2 regions of the Actinopolymorpha sp. B17G11 genome follow, and region 1 is predicted to be linked to the other one. Evidence: predicted binding sites of a transcription regulator. Region 1 holds the regulator's gene; the other holds the start of a gene.
What was found. The regulator LexA, encoded in region 1, represses DNA repair genes until DNA is damaged. The targets are predictions, from matches to a motif close to TCGAACANNTGTTCGA.
Positions count from the first base shown of each region.

Region 2: ABN028_RS14285 (SAV_6107 family HEPN domain-containing protein) is a predicted target of LexA. The motif match lies at 1,904-1,919, and genes of this name have one in related genera.

Region 1 is NZ_JBEFTW010000002.1:259,751-264,167, reverse strand. It holds gene nrdR (transcriptional regulator NrdR) at 1-150, opposite strand, end outside; gene ABN028_RS03555 (LysM peptidoglycan-binding domain-containing protein) at 497-1,045, opposite strand; gene lexA (transcriptional repressor LexA) at 1,411-2,148, shown strand; gene ABN028_RS03545 (hypothetical protein) at 2,192-3,046, shown strand; gene ABN028_RS03540 (ATP-dependent DNA helicase) at 3,047-4,417, opposite strand, start outside.
Region 2 is NZ_JBEFTW010000011.1:132,291-136,707, forward strand. It holds gene ABN028_RS14275 (phytoene desaturase family protein) at 1-1,044, opposite strand, end outside; gene ABN028_RS14280 (hypothetical protein) at 1,273-1,608, shown strand; gene ABN028_RS14285 (SAV_6107 family HEPN domain-containing protein) at 2,140-2,640, shown strand; gene ABN028_RS14290 (methyltransferase domain-containing protein) at 2,705-3,514, shown strand; gene ABN028_RS14295 (SCO2097 family morphological protein) at 3,724-4,161, shown strand; gene ABN028_RS14300 (transglutaminaseTgpA domain-containing protein) at 4,300-4,417, opposite strand, start outside.

The DNA of each region.
Region 1 (4,417 bases):
CTTCACCACGGCGAGGGTGACCTGTTCGACGGTCGTGAAGCGACGCTCGCACTCAGGGCACTGGCGACGGCGCCGGATCGCGGTGCCGTCGTCGGTCGTACGACTGTCGACGACGCGACTGTCGAGGTGTCGACAGAAAGGGCAGTGCATGACGCGCGCTCCTCGGGGTCCAGGCGGCGGTGATCAGATGATCGGGCCCTGCCGTCAAGATCTGCCCGACATGTCCTGGTTCGGGGCCCAGATCGCGCTTCTCCTGGGGATGAGACTGTGGATTCCCTGGGGAGAACCTGTGGGCTTCGAATCACAACCTGTGGACGACTTACAGCTCTGTAACTACCATATCTAGGGGTACCGTACGTCGGTCGCCAGACCCATGCAAGCTTCGACGCGCCGGCGACACTCCTCTCCCCGCGTCGCTGCAGGTCAGGTGGCGCAAGGCGGGACAGAACCCGCGATAGCCGGGCGTGTCGCCGGCCAGACCTTCGGGGCGGCGATGTCAGCCACCGGAACGAACTGGGACCACGAGTGACTGGCCCATCTCCAGGTCACCCGCACTCGTCAGGCCATTGAGCCGGGAGATCTCCTCGACCGTGGCCCGGATGTCGGCATCAGGATCCACTCGTGCGGCGATCTCCCACAGCGTCTGCCCTGGCGCCACCGTCACCGTCCTGGTCCGGACCGACTGACCACCGTCAGAGCCCGCGTCGGCGGCCGACGCGCCCTGCAACAGGACAACCGAGCCGAGGACGCCGAGCGCGAGGAAGACCAGCGTCATCACCAGAACGGTGACCCGGCCCCGCCGGGTCAGGGTGACCGGCGCCTGCACGGGCTCACCCGCCACCAGCCCTCGATGACACGCCCGCACCAACCGCGGCCGTGGACCGCGCCGGACTCGCGCCGGAGTGCGCTCGGCGGCGGCCCTGCGGGGGACCGCCTCGAGCCGTCCACTGTCCGACAGTGCCTCCGGGAGGTGGGGCGCGCCCGCCCGAGAGGTCCGCCGGGAACGGAACTCGTCGATGTGCACGACTGGCGCACTGCTGCTCATGTGCCGACCTCCTACGGCGAGAGAACGAACCTCGACCTTGCTCGACGTCGAACGACTGTTCGATCGAACGCCTGGACGATTTTCTACACCATCCCACCGACAGCCCGCCAGACCGCAGGGTCGAAAATAGGTTCGAGGCCACAGGTTCTCCCATAAGAGAGGACCAGCCCCGCCCACGTCGGCCAGGCAGACCCCCATCGGCCAGGTGGGCGCGACCGGCGTCCTGCACGGTCCGCGACACGCTCGCGACACGCCGTCGAACAGATGTTTGAAAGTGGATGACGGAGGCCCTACGCTCCTCGATGTGGGCACCCGGCGGGAACCCGGGAGCCCTTCCTGGAAACCCTCGGAAGGAGAACACCGCTATGCCCAAGCGGAAGAAGTCCGATCGCGACTCCTCCACCGCGGCCGTGCGCGAACTGCCCGACGGGCCGCCGGACGCCACCGGCCTCACGCCCAGGCAGCGCCGAATCCTGGAAGTCATCCGCGAGTCGGTCGAAAACCGGGGATATCCACCTGCCATGCGCGAGATCGGCGAGCTCGTCGGTCTGACCTCGTCCTCATCGGTCGCCCACCAGCTCCGCGTCCTCGAGACCAAGGGGTTCATCCGGCGCGACCCCAACCGACCCCGCGCGCTCGAGGTCTTGTTCCCCGACACGCACCGCCGGGCCGTCTCGAGTGCCCGGATGACGACGTACGACGAGACCGACAGCGGTGACGCTCATCCCACGCCGGCGTTCGTGCCCGTGGTAGGCCGGATCGCCGCCGGTGGACCGATCCTCGCCGAGCAGGCTGTCGAGGAGATCATGCCGCTCCCCCGTCAGCTGGTGGGCGAAGGTGAGCTGTTCCTGCTCAAGGTCAAGGGAGACTCGATGGTCGAGGCGGCCATCTGCGACGGCGACTGGGTGGTGGTTCGCCAGCAACCCACGGCCGAGCTGGGCGAGATCGTGTCGGCGATGATCGACGGTGAGGCCACCGTCAAGACCTACAGCCGGCGCGGCAAGCAGGTCTGGCTGCTGCCGCACAACCCGGCCTATGAGCCGATTCCTGGAGACGACGCCGTGATCCTCGGTAAGGTCGTCGCGGTCCTGCGGCGCGTCTGACCTGTCAGGGTGCCGCGCACACCACCTGACGACCGGGAGCAGCATGACAAACTCCACGACGGGGACCGACGCGACGTCAGGAGCTGACCACGCGCGGTCCGCTGTCCCGCACGATCCACCGCCGGCGAAGGACCCGTTGGCCCCGAACGACGGCAAGAGTCTGGTCGTGGAGGTCGAAGGGATGCGATGGGCACGCATCCCCCTCCAGACTGAACTCTTCGCCCGCGGCGACGACGTGCCGACCCGCGTGACGGCCTACGTCCGCGATGCCGCGCGCCATGTCGCGGAGAGTCCCCACTTCAGCGGGGTCTTCGAGGGACCGTGGTACGTCGTGGTGAGCGAGAAGATCGTGGCGATCTCGCAGGGACGGTCCTACTTCACCTGGGAGATCGACCCGGGACCCGCGGCCAGGGTCCTCTCCCGGCTGGTCCAGCGCACGCCGCACGGCATCGGACTCGGCAGCCCTTGGACGATGCAGCTGGCGATCAACGAGGCGGGCCTTCCCAGGATCCTGGCAGCGGCAGCAGCCAGTGTCGTCGGCAAGGCCGTCCGCCAGCGCGGATGGTTCTACGTCGTGGCCGGGCACCGGGTCAACGCGATCGACGGCCCGACGTCCTATTCGGCGTTCCCGTCCAATGTCTCGGCGAAGCTTCCGCCCAAGGACCCTGGCAAGGTGGCCACGGCCATCACCGACGCCGTGACTGCCCAGCTCCCCGAGGACATCGCCGGGACGCTGGCGGGCACCGTCGTCATCGACTCCAACGACCTCGGCCGTGACGTATTGGGACACGACACCGATCGCCGCCCCGGCTTCTTCTGCGAACTGTTCCGGGACAACCCGTTCGGTCAGGGCCGCCAACAGACCCCGATCGCGATCTGCGTACGCATGCCGGACTGATCAGGCGTCGCGGGCGGCGCGCAAACGCTGCAGCGCTCCGACGGCGACGTCGCGGTCGGGCGTGAACCACATCGGTGGCAGTGACGCCCGCAGGAAGCCGCCGTAGCGGGCCGTGACCAGCCGGGGATCGAGCACGGCGACCACCCCGCGGTCGGACGAACGCCGGATCAGCCGGCCGACGCCTTGGGCGAGCAGCAGTGCGGCATGGGTCGCCGCCACCGCCATGAAGCCGTTGCCGCCGGCCTCGTCGACGGCGCGCTGCCTGGCCGAGGCGAGCGGGTCGTCGGGACGCGGGAACGGAATGCGGTCGATGACCACGAGCTGGCAGGTGTCGCCCGGCACGTCCAGTCCCTGCCAGAGCGACAAGGTGCCGAACAACGACGTCCGCGGCTCGTCCACGAACCGGCGATGCAGCTCCGCCAGCTGCCCCTCGCCCTGGCAGAGCACCTCGAGGCCGAGGCGTTCCCGAACCGCTGCCGCGGCGTCCTGCGCGGCGCGGCGGGACGAGAAGAGGCCGAGTGTCCCGCCGCCCGAGGCCTCCATGAGCTGTGCCAGCTCCTGCAACGTGCGCTCCGAGATGCCACCACGCCCCGGCGGCGGCAATCGTCGAGCGACATAGAGGATCGCCTGCCGGCCGTAGTCGAACGGCGAACCGACATCGAGCGCACGCCACGGCAAGGGTTCCACGACGTCCGTGCCCGCCGCCGCGGCCGGGTCGGTGGAAGCGCCGCCGGGTTCTGCGTTCTCACCGCCTGTGTGACGGCCAGCCGCACGTCCTGACCGGTCTCCGTCTGGGCGGTCACCTTCTGGGCGGTCACCTTCTGGGCGGTCACCTTCTGGGCGGTCACCTTCTGGGCGGTCACCTTCTGGGCGTTCACCATCCGGCCCGTCACCTGTTGGCTGGTCGCCTACCGGTTCGTGGCCTTCCGGCGGATCAGGGAGGCGGTCGACCGGTCGCAGGCCCACCGACCGAGCCGCCGCGTCGAAGTCGCCGCCCAGCTTCAACGTCGCCGAGGTGAGGATGCACGTCCGCTCGGCCATCAGGTGCACCCGCAGCAGGCCCGACACGGACAGCGGCGCCACACACAGTTCAGGCCCTCCACGTTCGCGTTCGGCCACCCACACGACGTCGTGGGGCGACATCGCCGCGATCCGATCGGCGATGTCACGGACCTGTTCGACGTAGGCCCGCGCCTGGCGGCGTCCCGACTCCTTCTCGGCATCGCCCCCCGGGTCCTTCTTCTCCCCAGGGAACGCCGACCAGGCCGCACGTGCACTGTCACGGACAAGCGCGACCGCCGCGGCGAGCTCGCCACCCAGGGACTCCACCCGACCGAGCGCCGCAGAGGCGAGGGCGGTGCGCAGGGTCTC
Region 2 (4,417 bases), on a different contig from region 1:
GCTCGGGTCGTCGGGTGCGCGCACCACCACCGTCGGTGACTCACGGGCGTCGTCTCCGTGGAAGACGGTCTCGTGCAGGAGGTCGTCCGCTGCGTCGGCCAGACCGACGTGGACGAGTGGGGGAGGCAACGGGTCCCGCAGCGTCCGGGCAGAGCGGCGCATGGCCCGCGGCGGCCGGGCCAGGAGGCTTTTGGCAACGGTGCGTACGTCGACGCCGGACACGACGACATCAGCCGCCAGGCGCTCCCCGCCACGCAGCTCCACACCACTGACGGCACCGTCGCCTCGGATCGCCACCGCCTCGGCCTCGAGGCGTACGGTCACGGCACGTTCGTCGAGCCGCTGGCCCAGGGCGTCGACAAGGGCGCCGAACCCGCCCGCGCAGGTCCAGATGCCGAACGTCCGTTCGACGTACGCACGCACCGCCGTGAAGCTTGGCGCGTCCGCGGGGCCCGAACCCGTCGCGAGCACCGGATACTCGAGCAGCTTCCTGGTACGGACGTCGGTCAGTCGGCGCCGGGCAAAGGCCCGCAACGACCGACCGGGAGCGAGGGCCCACACCCCATGGGGGCCGAGGCTTCGTACGCCGGAGAACGGAACTTCGAGCACCCGGGTCCGAAGCAACTCCCAGGTCGGGGCGAGGTCGTCGACGACCGCCTCCCAGGCCGCACCCGCGGTGGAGCCCAGCGCTGCCTCGACCGCGCGTCGTTGGCCGGATCTGCTGCCCACTGGAAGGTCAAGGGCGGTGCCGTCGGAGAAGACGTGCCGGCGCGGCGTGGGTAGCGGCGCGAGTTCGAGGACCCGCTCCAGCGGTCGGCCCGACTTGCGGAACAGGTCACGCAACGTGGCTGGCAGTGTCACCGCGGCTGGTCCAGCATCCCAGCGGAACCGGCCGACTGCGGGGTCGTCGCGTTCGGCCGTACGCACGACCCCGCCGAGGTGGGAGGAACGCTCCAGCAGGGTGACGGCGTGTCCCAGCTTGGCGAGGCGCGCGGCTGCCGCCAGGCCGCCCAGCCCGCCTCCGATCACCACGACCCGAGCCACAGACGTCGGAGCGTAGTCGTTCGTGGACGCCCGGCGTGTCGGGGGTGCCCAGGGATTCCCCTGGGGAACTACCTAGGAACGAATGAGTACGTCGCCGGATAGTCGCGAAACCTTCCAGTCGCGAGGATTTCGGACATGGAACGACCACGGCCCGTGGCAACGCGCGGCGGACAAGGACAGCCCTAGTCAGGCGGCGCGACGACACCTCGGCGGCCGAGGTTGCGAGCGGTGGAGCGGTTGGGCCCCCACGGGGGTGGGGCCCAGCCGCTTCGCCATGTCTGGGGTGTGCGGCGCCGCGCGGGCCGCCCCGCCCGGGAGACAGCCCGCGCGGACTCTGTGGGGCCGACGGCCGATCACCTGCTGCCCGACACCACCGGCGCGTCGTGCCCGCAGCGCCAGGCCCTGGGGGTGAGCGTGCAGCCCGACGCCGTACGCCAGCGCCTCGTCGACGCGAGATCCCGTGCCGGCGGCAGGACGCTCGACGACGCCGGAGTTGTAGCCGGTTCACCGCTGGAGTGGGCGGCCCACGGACCGGGGGAGACCGCGTCCGGCCGCGGTTCATGATCAAGAGGTAGGTAACGGGGAAACATGGCCCGCGATCGCCAGGTTTCCGCCTCTTGATCATGAACCTGGATCTCGGGACGGTTGGCCGCCAGCCGCCAGCCGCCAGCCGCCAGCCGCCAGCCGCCAGCCGCCAGCCGCCAGCCGGCGGTCGGCGGTCGGCGGTTGACTGTCGGCGGTTGTCGGTGGTCCCTGCGAGACTCCGGGCCGTGATCGCAACAGGGCAGCGTGCCCAGTCCTCAGACCGCGGCGACGGGTTCTTGACCTGGTTGTCGCGCCGGGCTACATTTGCCATTGTTCGAACATGCGTTCGATCTCGTCCGTCGGGGAGTCGGGTCCCCGGCGGGCGAACTGCCCGGTGCGACAGCTCGACCCTGTCGCGGCGGGCGCCAGTTGGGTCCGGGCGAGGTGCGCAGGGCAGGGGAAGTGCCTCGCCCGGCGGCTGGTGCGACGAGCTCGAAGCCGAGGTTGTCGCCGGGCGCGTGCCGACTGCGTTGCGTCGGTGCCGTCCGGCTTTCGTGAAAGGAGTCCCGCATGCGGACGCACGCGACACCTGAGTTTCAGGCACCGCTCGGACCGGGCGTCTTCGTCGCGCTGGAGCGTGCCCGTGCCTCCCTCGCCGAGGCGGAGTTGGCCGCGACGCCTGCAGAGCGCTACGTCGCCGCGCACATCGCAGCGCTGCGCACCGCCGCCGCGGTCCTGGCCGGACGGTCCAGGCCAAGCGGCCGGCGCGGGCAGCGCGATGCCTGGACGATGCTCGCCCGCGTCACGCCGGAGCTGGGCGAGTGGGCGGCCTTCTTCGCGGCCGGCGCGGGTAAGCGGGCGGCCGCCGAGGCCGGTCTGCGTCAGGCGGTGACCGACCGGGAGGCGGCCGATCTCGTCCGCGATGCCGAACGCTTTCTGGCAGACGTCGAACGGCTGCTCGAACTCCCGCATCAACCGCCCCTGCCGAGGGACGGAGACCTCCTCGACGAGCCGGGCGAGGTGAGCCGCGCCGCCGTGCCGCAGCCGCGGGCTCGCGACACGGCCGCCTGACCTCTGGGCGCCTGGACAAATAGGCTGGTAGCAGTTGTCCATGCGAACGAGGAGGCACAGTCCCGTGCCCGAGTGCGGCCGGTCCGCTGATGGCTCTGACCCCCGCGCGCAACGTGGAGAGGCGGCCAGCGGCGCGGGCCATCGTCGTGCCGTCCGCAGCGAGGTGGTTTGGCGCCTGGTTCGCACGATCCTGGCCGAGCAGTCCGCCGTAGCAGGGCACGCCCAGCTCGACGTCGTCGACGCTGGTGGTGGCACTGGTCACCTCGCCGTTCCGCTCGCCGAGCTCGGACACCGGGTCACCGTCGTCGATCCCAGTCCTGACTCGCTCGCTGCGCTGAAGCGGCGGGCCGACGAGGCAGCGGTCACCGGTTCCGTCCAGGCTGTGCAGGGCGATGTCACGGACCTGCCGGAGCTTGTCGGCGCGGCGGGCGCCGACCTCGTGCTGTGCCACAGCGTCCTCGAGGTCGTCGATGACCCGGGCGCTGCCCTCGAGTCGATGGCGGCTGTCCTGCGCCCGGGCGCCGCCCTCAGTCTGGTGGCCGCGAACCGGTACGCCGTCGTCCTGGCCAAGGTCATTGGCGGGCACTTGTCCGACGCCCGCGCCGTCCTGGCGGAGCCGGCCGACGGGTGGCAGCCGGAGGGGCCGACGCCGCGCAGGTTCACCGCCACCCAACTCCGCCGGGCGGTCGGGAACGTCGGGCTTGTCGTCCTTGCCGAGCACGGTGTGCGGGTATTCGCCGATCTGGCCCCAGCGACCCTCGCCGACGAGCCGTCGGCCGCCGCGGCACTGCTCGAACTGGAGGCAACTGCCGCGGAACACCCGACGTTCCGTGCCATCGCGACCCAGATCCACCTGCTTGCTCGGCGAGTGTGATCAACCGCTGATCGTCAGGTACCGTGTGACCCGCGAGCGACCATCCGGGCCTGGCTCCATATGCGTGACATATGCGGAACAGTGCGCCGGTAACCGTCGAACGTGAGAGGTCGGCTACCGTGCTGGTCCAAGCCTGCTTAGACTGCATCTAGGCCCGAAGATCGAACACAGCAAAGCTCGAAACACGGCAGTGTCCCGTTGGAGGTCAGGTGCCTCTCTCCGACCACGAGCAGCGGTTGCTCGAGCAGATGGAGCGGGCCCTTGCTGCCGAGGACCCTAAGCTCGCCTCGGCGCTGCGAGGGGTCGATCTACGCACCCGACAACGCCGCCGCGCAGCACTCGGTGCGGTGGTGTTTGTTGTCGGCATGGTGCTGATGCTCGGCGGCGCGATCATGATGACGACCGGGCGCAGTGTCGCCGCCTACATCGTGGTCAGCGTGCTCGGCTTCCTTGTCATGCTGGTGTCGGCCTACTACGTCGCGACCAGTGTGCGGCACATGCCCGCGGCCGGCGAGATGTCCAAGGTCGTCCCCATTCGCGGGCGCGGCGGCCGGCGACCCAAGGCCAAGGCGAAGGCGAAGGCCAGTGGGACGTTCATGCAACGCATGGAGGAACGCTGGAGACGACGCCGCGAGTCCGGCTTCTGACCGACTCGCTCCTCTGAGCTGGCTCTCAGGTCCGGCACTTGGCGGAGAATCCGCGTCTTGCCGCTGTTTCCAGGGCGGCACCCTTTCAGGGCGGCACCCTTGAGGGCGGCAACTGCTTCCACGGTAGGGCTGCCACACTCAGTGCGCGGCGGGTGTCCTCCGGCGGCGCCAGGGCAGCTGGAGCACCTGCCTGACCGAGCGTGCGCCCGCGGTGTCCATCCGGTCGAGCAGCCCGAACACCGGACGCCACAGCCGA